Pigmentibacter sp. JX0631: one gene and its partner. The protein of the gene in region 2 interacts with the protein of the main gene of each other region in a pairwise test. Links are inferred from orthologs where the notes say so. Each region holds a gene or a part of one and is shown on either strand. Other genes may lie near its edges.

Evidence for each region. Proteins that work in one complex are often made in the same cells at the same time.
Region 1: the proteins of QEJ31_RS00415 (region 2) and rho interact in binary tests that used the Escherichia coli proteins (3 or more experiments, as listed by UniProt). The link is inferred for Pigmentibacter sp. JX0631 from one-to-one orthologs.

Annotation. Positions count from the first base shown.
Region 1 is NZ_CP123622.1:925,663-930,662, forward strand. Bases 1,056-3,927 are described here. They hold rho (transcription termination factor Rho), read right to left. Parts: upstream 3,180-3,927; coding sequence 1,932-3,179; downstream 1,056-1,931. Other genes in these bases: QEJ31_RS04010 (penicillin acylase family protein), read left to right, coding at 1,056-1,755; rocD (ornithine--oxo-acid transaminase), read right to left, coding at 3,882-3,927. Also shown: more of QEJ31_RS04010, read left to right, coding at 1-1,055; more of rocD, read right to left, coding at 3,928-5,000. UniProt on the Escherichia coli protein: Facilitates transcription termination by a mechanism that involves Rho binding to the nascent RNA, activation of Rho's RNA-dependent ATPase activity, and release of the mRNA from the DNA template.
Region 2 is NZ_CP123622.1:112,999-117,875, forward strand. The notes cover bases 1-2,681. They hold QEJ31_RS00415 (YhbY family RNA-binding protein), read left to right. Parts: upstream 1-1,009; coding sequence 1,010-1,354; downstream 1,355-2,681. Other genes in these bases: QEJ31_RS00405 (chemotaxis protein CheW), read right to left, coding at 1-476; QEJ31_RS00410 (response regulator), read right to left, coding at 495-863; folE (GTP cyclohydrolase I FolE), read left to right, coding at 1,364-1,960; QEJ31_RS00425 (peptide ABC transporter substrate-binding protein), read left to right, coding at 2,043-2,681. In the rest of the region: more of QEJ31_RS00425, read left to right, coding at 2,682-3,674; dapF (diaminopimelate epimerase), read right to left, coding at 3,676-4,629; QEJ31_RS00435 (2Fe-2S iron-sulfur cluster-binding protein), read right to left, coding at 4,668-4,877.

The DNA.
Region 1 (5,000 bases), 810 kb from region 2 along the record:
TTACCGATTAAAGAAAAAGATATTCTAGGATTAAGTATTCAAACAATGAGTCATTTTTTACTTGCTAACACAAGTCAGTGCAGTAAAATTTTATTTGGCCAAACTGCACAAAAGCAAAAGAAACAAGGTTCAAATGCTTGGCTTATTTCTCCACAATTTACTTCAACTAAAAATACCATGCTCCTTGCTAATCCACATTTATCTTGGTTTTATGACAATAGTTTAGATTCTTCAGCTGCTGAACAGGTTTTTTATGAAGCACATATAAAAACTCCGGACATTGATAATTATGGTGTAACTTTAATGGGCTTTCCCATTTTAGCAATTGCATTTAACAAAAATCTTGCATGGACTCATACAGTTAATACAATTAAAGGCTGCGATGTTTTTCAATTAAAAAAAGATGCTTCGGACGAAAATTATGTAGTAGATAATGAAATTAAAAAGTTTGACACTAAAACTGTAACTTTAAAAATCAAATCAACTAATGGACAATTTATACAAAAAAATATTTCAATTAAAAATTCAATATATGGTCCTACTTTTCAAATAAATGACCAGTTTTATGCTGTTCAATATGCAGCTTTTCAACTATTTCCCAGAAAATATTTTTTAACCCAATGGTGGGAAATGAATTTAGCAAAAAATTTAACCGAATTTTCAAGTTCTCTAAAGCAAATGGAATTGCCCATGTTCAATGTTTTTTATGCCGATAAAAATGAAAATATTTTATTTTTTGATGCAGGTATTGTTCCTAAAAAAGAAGCATATAGCACCGATTCCGACACTATTTTTCCTGGAGATACTACTAAAACAATTTGGCAAAACTTTTATTCTTATACTGAGCGTCCAAAATTGTTAAATCCTGAAAATGGATGGATTCAAAATGCAAATAGTGATCCCTGGTTTACTGCTTTTACAGAAAACAAAAATGTTATTCAAAAAAGTAACTATGCAATTGGAATTACTGTTGGAGAGCAAACAATGTCTTTGCGCGATCAAAGATCAGCAAAACTGCTTTCGCAGAAAAAAATTGCCAGTTTAAGTGACCTTATTGATCGGAAATACAATCCAGAAGTAGAATTAGCTTCGCGTGTTCTTTCTGATTTAATTGAATTAGCTGCAAAATCAAAAGATAGTGATGTCATAAAAGCAGGAGAAATATTAACGCAATGGGATAAAACTACAAATGAAAATAGTATTGGAGCAAATTTATTTCTTAAATGGTTCGACATATATTCAAGTCGCAATGAATCTTTATTAAATGCGAAAATTTTTAAAAATATCTGGGATCCAAAATTGCCATTAACTACACCGAACGGCATAGCTTCACCTATTGAAGCCATCGCCGCATTAAAGGAAGCGACAAAACAAATTATAAATACAACTGGAAAAATAGATGTCCCATGGGGAAATTTAAATAGAATGTTAATTAAAAACACAAATTATAATTTTCCAGCCAATGGCGGCCCTGGTGATCCTTATGGAATTTTCCGTGTTTTAACTCCTTGTCCTGATACTAAATCTTCACATAACGTTACCTGTCATGGAGATAGTTACATAGCAGCTGTTGAGTTTTCGGAACCAATGAAGGCAAAGGTTTTGTTAACTTATGGAAATTCTTCGCAACCAAATTCAAAGCACCGAGGAGATCAATTACCACTTACCAGCAAGAAACAATTACGAGATGCTCTACTAACAAGAGAAGAAATTGAAATGTCTATGGAAGGCTACGATATTTTAGATCATAAATAAAAAATGTTATTATTAATATTATTTAACTCATAAATATGAATATTATTATTTTATTTAGAGCATAAAAAAAGAGAATGCTGAGTTTCAACATTCTCTTTTGTTTTTTCAACCTATAAATTAGTTCTTTATGTAAGTTATTTTTAAAATCCAAACATAAATTACTCTGGTTACTTTAATTAACCATTCATACTATTTAGGAACTCATCATTAGTTTCACAGCGTTCGAGTCTTTGTAGTAAAAACTCCATCGATTCAATAGGCGACATTGGGTGCAATACTTTGCGAAGAACCCAAAGGCGATTAAGCGTTTCTCTGCCAAGAAGCAAGTCTTCACGGCGAGTTGCACTTTTATTGATGTCAATTGCAGGGAATACACGGCGTTCAGCAAGACGGCGATCAAGCACAAGCTCCATGTTACCAGTACCTTTAAATTCTTCAAAGATAACTTCGTCCATACGGCTGCCTGTATCAATTAAAGCAGTTGCAATAATAGTAAGGCTTCCACCTTCTTCCACATTTCGCGCTGCACCAAAAAAGCGTTTTGGTTTGTGTAACGCATTGGCATCCACACCACCTGTTAGAATTTTACCGCTTGGTGGTACAACACTATTGTAAGCACGAGCGAGACGCGTAATGGAATCGAGTAAGATAACAACATCTTTTTTATGCTCAACAAGACGTTTTGCTTTTTCAATTACCATTTCTGCAACTTGCACATGGCGTTGAGCTGGTTCATCAAACGTTGAACTGACAACTTCTCCACGCACAGAACGTTCCATATCTGTTACTTCTTCCGGACGCTCATCTATAAGTAACACTATTAAAACAGCTTCAGGATGATTTTGCGCAATAGAATTTGCAATATTTTGGAGTAAAATAGTTTTCCCTGTTTTTGGAGGAGCAACAATGAGTGCACGTTGTCCTTTTCCAATTGGGGCAAATAAATCAATTAAGCGAGTGCTATAAATTTGTGGATCATTTTCAAGTTTAAAGCGAAAATCTGGGTGAATTGTTGTTAAGTTATCAAACAATATTTTTTCGCCAGTAAAATCTGGAGTTTCTCCATTAACTGATTCTACTTTTAATAAAGCAAAGTAACGCTCATTATCTTTTGGTGGACGAATTTGGCCAGAAACAGTATCACCTGTTCTGAGATTAAAACGTCTAATTTGCGACGGAGAAACATAAATATCATCAGGCCCAGGCAGGTAATTATAGTCAGGGGCTCTTAAAAAACCAAAACCATCAGGTAAAGTTTCAAGAACACCTTCAGAATAAACAACCCCATTGCGCACAGCTTGAGCTTCTAAGAGAGCAAAAACAAGATCTTGTTTTCGTAAGTTTGCAGCTCCATCAATACCCATATCTTTTGCCATATGCACAAGATCGCTAATATGTTTTTCTTTCAGTTCTTTTAAATTCATTACAGGAACTTCTGAATTAAATTCAGGTTCTTTTTCATCAGCACCACCAGTTTGCACAGGGCGTGGATTTTCAGGACGTCTACCCATGGAATTTGAACCTTGACGGTTAGGCATACCCATAGAAGGATTTGAATAAGGACGTCCAGAGTTTTGATGACCGCCTTGTTGTGATTGCGGCATTCCACTCGCAGTTCCAGAATTCATAGAGGCTTGCGGAGAACCCATTCTATTTGGCGGCGGTGCGCTCATTCCAAAAGGAGAAGATGGTCTTAAATTGGAATTACTGTTTGACATTGAGCTGTTGGAAGAATTTGAGGACATATTTGAAGGTTCTTTATTTCTTGTAAATACTCTTCTAGAAGGGGTGTAAGTCGAAATACCCTCATTATCACCTTCATTTTGCGTTGAAGATGAATTTTCATTAAATAGCGTACTTTCTTCTGGGGTACGGCGAATATATCTTCTAGTTGAAGTGGAATTATTATTCCGTTTACGAGAGGAAGGAGACTCATTATCGAAGTCATCATTGTTTTTATCATCTACCATGCTGAATGATTCCAAAGAAAAAAGTTGAAGGAATAAATAAAAGAAGGGATTTTTGGCCGGTTGTGCCATATAAAAATCGGAAGCTTGTGAAAGCAACCCCTTTTATAACAGGGGTTGAATTTCTTGTCAACAAATCGCAGCAAAAGAAAATTCTTTCTATTGCCATTCGCTTTGAGTTTTAGAAAAAACTTCTTTAATAACACTTATCGCAAAGTTTAAACTGTCCTCTTTCATTACTAACGGAGGGGCAAAACGAATAGTGACATCGTGGGTTTCCTTTGCAAGCAAACCTCTGGCCTGCAACAGTTCACTAAAAAATCGTCCATGACCTGCATTTGGGTGTATTTCAATTGCATTTAATAAGCCTTTTCCACGCACATCTTTTACTACATGCTTAGGCAAATCAGCTAAACTTTCACGAAATTTCTTTCCTAGTTCAAAAGCCCGTTCTGATAACTTTTCTTCTTGAATTATTTTTAAAGCTGTCCTTGATAAGGCACAAGCCAAAGAATTTCCACCAAATGTCGAACCGTGATCCCCTGGTTTTAATAAGTCCATAACAGAATTATAACCAACTACTGCAGATATTGGATAATAAGAGCCGCCTAAAGCTTTCCCTAAAATAAGTAAATCTGGTTGGCAATTTTCATATAAATGAGCGAAAAGTTTTCCTGTTCTACCTAATCCGGTTTGTATTTCATCAGCTATACAAAGAATATTATGCTTTTTACAGATGGCGCTTATTTTTTCTAAATATCCTACCGGTGGCACAATAATGCCTGCCTCTCCCTGAATAGGTTCAAATAAAAAACCCACCGTATTAGGAGTTATCGCTTTTTCTAGCGCCTCAGCATCTCCATAAGGAATGGAACGAAACCCACCGCAGTAAGGACCAAAATCATCTTTATATTGAGGTTCGCTAGAAAAACTCACTATCGTAGTAGTTCGTCCATGAAAATTATGATCACAAACAATAATTTCAGCCTTGTGTCTCGGCACACCTTTGACCAAATAGCCCCATTTTCTTGCTATTTTAATAGCTGTTTCCACGGCTTCAGCACCTGTATTCATAGGTAATGCTTTGTCCATTTTGCAAAGAGATGTTAACTGTTCTAGCCATGGTCCCATTTGATCATTATGAAAAGCCCGTGAACTTAAAGTTAATTTTTGGCCTTGCGCATGCAGTGTTTCTTGCATTTTTGGATGACAATGTCCTTGGTTTACAGCACTATAAGCACTGAGCATATCTAAATATTTTTTTCCATCAATGTCCCA
Region 2 (4,877 bases):
TTTATAATTCCTTTCAGAAACTTTGAGCGTTCCCCTGCAACAATGTCTGGTGTTGCTTGAACTGCTTCTTTTTCCACTTCAATAACTTCACTAACAGAATCAACAATAATTGCAGCTAAAACGTTTTTATCATCGAGAACAATAATTCTGCTTCTTTCAGAAATTGGTAAATTATCAAGCCCCATTATTTTGTGAAAATTGACAATTTGTAAGATATCTCCGCGTAAATTTGCAACACCTTCAACAAAATTTGGTGCTTTTGAAACTCTTGTTACCAATGGTACTTTCACAATCTCTTTAACTCGTTCTATTTCAATTACGAATTCTTCTTCATTTAATTTAAAACCAATTAATTTATATGTTTCAATTTTAGGAGTGATTCTTTTTCTTACACCAGAAGTATCATGCTTTAATTTATATAAAGCATCTAATTTAGCACCACCACCACTTTTTCCAGAAGCTCCAGCATCAGACATACAAACAACCTTTCAACGTTATCGTGCGAGTTTTTTAACAGCACCTACAAGCTGTTCAGGATTAAAGGGTTTAACTAGCCAACCACTAGCACCCGCTTTTTTTGCCCGTTCAACTTTATCGCCACTACTTTCAGTAGTGAGCATGATAATTGGAATAAACTTAAACTGCTCAATTTTCCGGATGGCCTCAATCATTTCAAGTCCGCCCATATTTGGCATGTTCACATCAGAAATAATCATGCTGATATCTGGTGTGCCTTGTAGTTTATTAATTCCGTCTTGACCGTCTTCAGCCTCTACAACTTCGAAACCTTCCTTAGACAAGGTAAAGCCCACCTGCTGCCGAATCGTGCGAGAGTCATCAACGATGAGTATTTTCTTGGCCATTACCATCCTCCCTGTTGCAGATTCGTTATCGTCATCTTTTTTTCTGAGTTAAGAGTTTTTATTCTTAAAATTACTGTGCAAAAAGTATGGCATCTCAACAAATTTTGTTGCAAGGTATTTTTTTTACTTCGAAGGAGCTCATCACTATGGCTAATGATAAAAAAGTCCATAATTTTACTGAAAAACTTTCAAGCGAACAGAAAGCCAAGTTGAAGGGTTTAGCTCATCATATTAAACCCGTAGTCCAAGTAGGTTCCCAAGGATTTTCCGAAAATGTATTGAAAGAAATAAATTTAGCTTTGGACAAACATGAATTAATTAAAGTGCAACTACCAAGTAACAGCGATGCCTCAACCAAAAAAAACGAACAAACTGAATTGGAAAATGTGCTTCAAAATTTCTCTCATGTTATAGGAAGGATTGGAAGAAGTGTCATCCTGTATAAGGAAAAGGACCCGAAAGATGCCAAAATAGTCCTAAAAAAACTTTAAGGAGTAAAAATGAGTCCCTATTTTAAAAAAGCTGTAAGTGCAAACAACATTAGTGCTGAAAAAGCTACGGAGGCTGTTCGTATTTTGCTCCAGTATATTGGGGAAGATCCTAACAGAGAAGGTCTAAAAGAAACCCCTGATCGTTTTTGTCGAGCACTTTTAGAAATGACTGAAGGCTATTCTATTCAACCTGAAGAAATATTATCAACAACCTTTGAAACCGACTCAGATGAAATGGTATTAGTGCGCAATATTGAATTTAACTCAATGTGTGAACATCACTTACTAAGTTTTTCTGGTGTGGCTCATATTGCTTATATTCCAAGTAACGGCAGAATTGTTGGCCTCTCAAAATTAGCTCGCATAGTAGATGTCTACGCCCAAAGACTACAAGTACAAGAAAGACTTACTCAACAAGTAGCTAATGCTATTAATAAATATTTAAAACCTCAAGGGGTTGCTGTCGTATTTGAAGGACAACACAGCTGTATGTGTGTTAGAGGAGTAAAAAAACAAAGCTCCCATATGATCACAAGTGCAATGCATGGTCAATTTCGTGATTCTCTAGCTTCCCGAAATGAATTTATGTCTTTAATTCAAAAATAATATTGATATTCTTGACTTTTTTCTCTTCCATTATTAACAACAAACAAGCTTTGTTTATTAAAAGAATTCTGGAGGAAAAAATATGCTCAATCAATTTAAAAAAATATTTGTGTTCGCATCACTTAGTTCCGGATTTCAATTCAATTCTTATTCAGCAATCGTTCCTCCAGGTACAAAACTTTCTTCCGTTCAGGTATTAAACAAGGACAATTCTAGCGAACCTTCCTCATTAGATCCCTCACACTGTAGGGATAATTTGGGAGCAAATATTATTTTTGATTTATTTGAAGGTTTAGTGATTGATGATGCGAATGGAGTAATTGTACCTGCTGGTGCCATTGATTGGAAAGTTAGTGCTGATGGATTAAAATACACTTTTTATCTTAGAAAAAATGCTAAATGGTCAGATGGTTCACCCGTTACAGCTAATGACTTTGTTTATAGTTTTAGACGTTTTGTAGATCCTAAAACGGCTGCAGAAATGGCTTATCTTGCTTCTGTGATAAAAAATGCACAAAACATCAATGAGGGTAAACAAAAACCAGAAACTCTTGGTGTCAAAGCCATCGATCAGTATACCTTGGAGATAACCTTAGAAACTCCCGTAAAATATTTTTTAAGTTTACTTACTGGATCAAATTTTGTTCCACTAAAAAAAGAAATTATAGAAAAATATAAAAACAATTGGACCAATCCAAATAAAATGGTCAGTAACGGAGCTTATAAACTAACTGCATGGAACGTTGGTGAGAAAACTACATTAGAAAAAAACTCTCATTATTGGGATAGCAAAAATACAATTATAAAACAGGTTAATAATTTCGTAGTACAAGATAAAACAGCTTCACTTAGAATGTATGAAGCAGGCCAATTAGACTGGACTTATGGAGTCCCGCCCGGTATGTTTCAAAATTTAAAAATTAAATATCCTAAAGAGATGCGCAGCTATCCATCCTTAAGTGTAGGTTATTTAACTTTTAATACAACAAAACCTCCATTTGATAATAAAAAGTTAAGAGAAGCTCTTTCTATTATTATAAATCGTGAACATTTTACAAAATTTATTTCTGGGAAAAATGAAAGACCAATTTTTGATTTTCCACCATATGGAATTGCAAATTATAACCAATTTGTTCCTGCATGGGCAAATTTTTCTGAACAACAAGTCAAGGAAAAAGCTAAAAAATTATATCAAGAAGCCGGTTATTCAAAAGACAAACCTGCAGTGATAAAATTTACTTATAGCACTAACGAAACAGATAAAAAATATGCAACAGCATTAGCCTCTATTTGGAATAAAGAACTAGGTGTAAAAACAGAAATGTTTAGTGAAGAATGGAAAATTCACTTAGCTAATTTATCAAACAAAAATTTTGAAATAACACTTCAATTATGGAGTGCCGATTACAATGACGCGCAAAACTTTTTAGGTTTACTTGAAAGTAACAACGTACAAAATGTTGGTGGCTTTAAAAATGCGAAATTTGATGCAATTATGCACCAAGCTGAAAAAGAAAGTGATCAAAACAAAAGAAAAAAATTACTAGAAGAAGCAAGTAAAGTAGCTATGGATGAGTTTCCTGTTTCACCAATTTACTCTAGCACTAACAGCAGATTGATAAAAAATTATGTTCAAGGAGCAAATTTTCATAATCCGCAAGATAATTACAGAAGTAAAGAATTTTATATTGTTGAGCATGATAAAAAAAGTTAACTTAAATTGTTCCGTTATAAACAAATTCTGCTGGCCCAATTAAAAGTCTTTGTTCAGAAAATTGAGGGATAGACATTTGAGAAGAAATTTGGATTAAACCTCCTGGCATTTTTAAAGAAACAAGCTCAGTATTCTTCTCAATTTTTCCTAATTTTTCTAGAGCTATTCTTGCAGCAACACCGCCTGAACCACAACATTGAGTCAATCCAGCTCCACGCTCATAGACAACTAAACTATACTCATTGTTTGGTTTTTGCCAAAGCATTCCAATATTGGCTTTTGGAACAGAATAATTAACTACATTTTCGCGCAAAGAATTTTGTGCGAATTCTCCAAATTGAACAAATTCTTTGTTACTAAATTTGTCGAAATCTTGAGATAAAAATACCCAATGGGGGTTCGCAAGCTGCACAAAGATAGGATCAGCCTCTAATGCAATTTGTATACTATTATTTTTCGTAAATTTTGTTTCTGTAACAATTTGTTCTTTTCCCATTCCCACTTGAACATTTGCAACTTTGTTGGAATTTGAAAATTGAGCCGATTTTAAAATGGCAAAAGGTTGAGTTAGTTGGAGGAATTTGACCTCAGAAAAATTTTCAAGACATGTTGGATAAATATAATTTACGGGAAACAATATGTTTCCATTCCAGATTTCATCTTTAATTAATTTTAATCCAAGACAACGTAATGCATTCCCACAAGTTTCTGGAATGCTGCCGTCAGAATTGATAATTAGAATTTCAATTTTATTTAAAGAATTTGTATTTGATAAAAATTTATAAAAAACAATTCCATCAGCTCCAATTCCTGTATTTCTGTTACAGAAGCGAAAGGCAAAGTTTTTTAAATCTTCTAAATTACTAAATGAGGAAAGAACATCATGCGCAATAAAAATGAAATCGTTTCCTGCTCCATGATATTTTTCAAACGTAATATTTTCATGAAAACTCATATTAAATCCTAATAAGCAGAGAAACAAATATTAAAAATTTATTCGGACACTTCTATAGTAACATCACCTAAAACTTTACATTGGCAAGCCAAACGTTCATCTTCTCTTGCCGCCATAGTTTCCAGAAAGTCCTTTTCATGATCTTCCATTTTGCTTAAATTCGAAGGATTATCAACTACTTTTATCATGCAAGCACCACAAGCACCGTCACGGCATCCAAATAAAATACTTGTTTCTTCATTTTCACA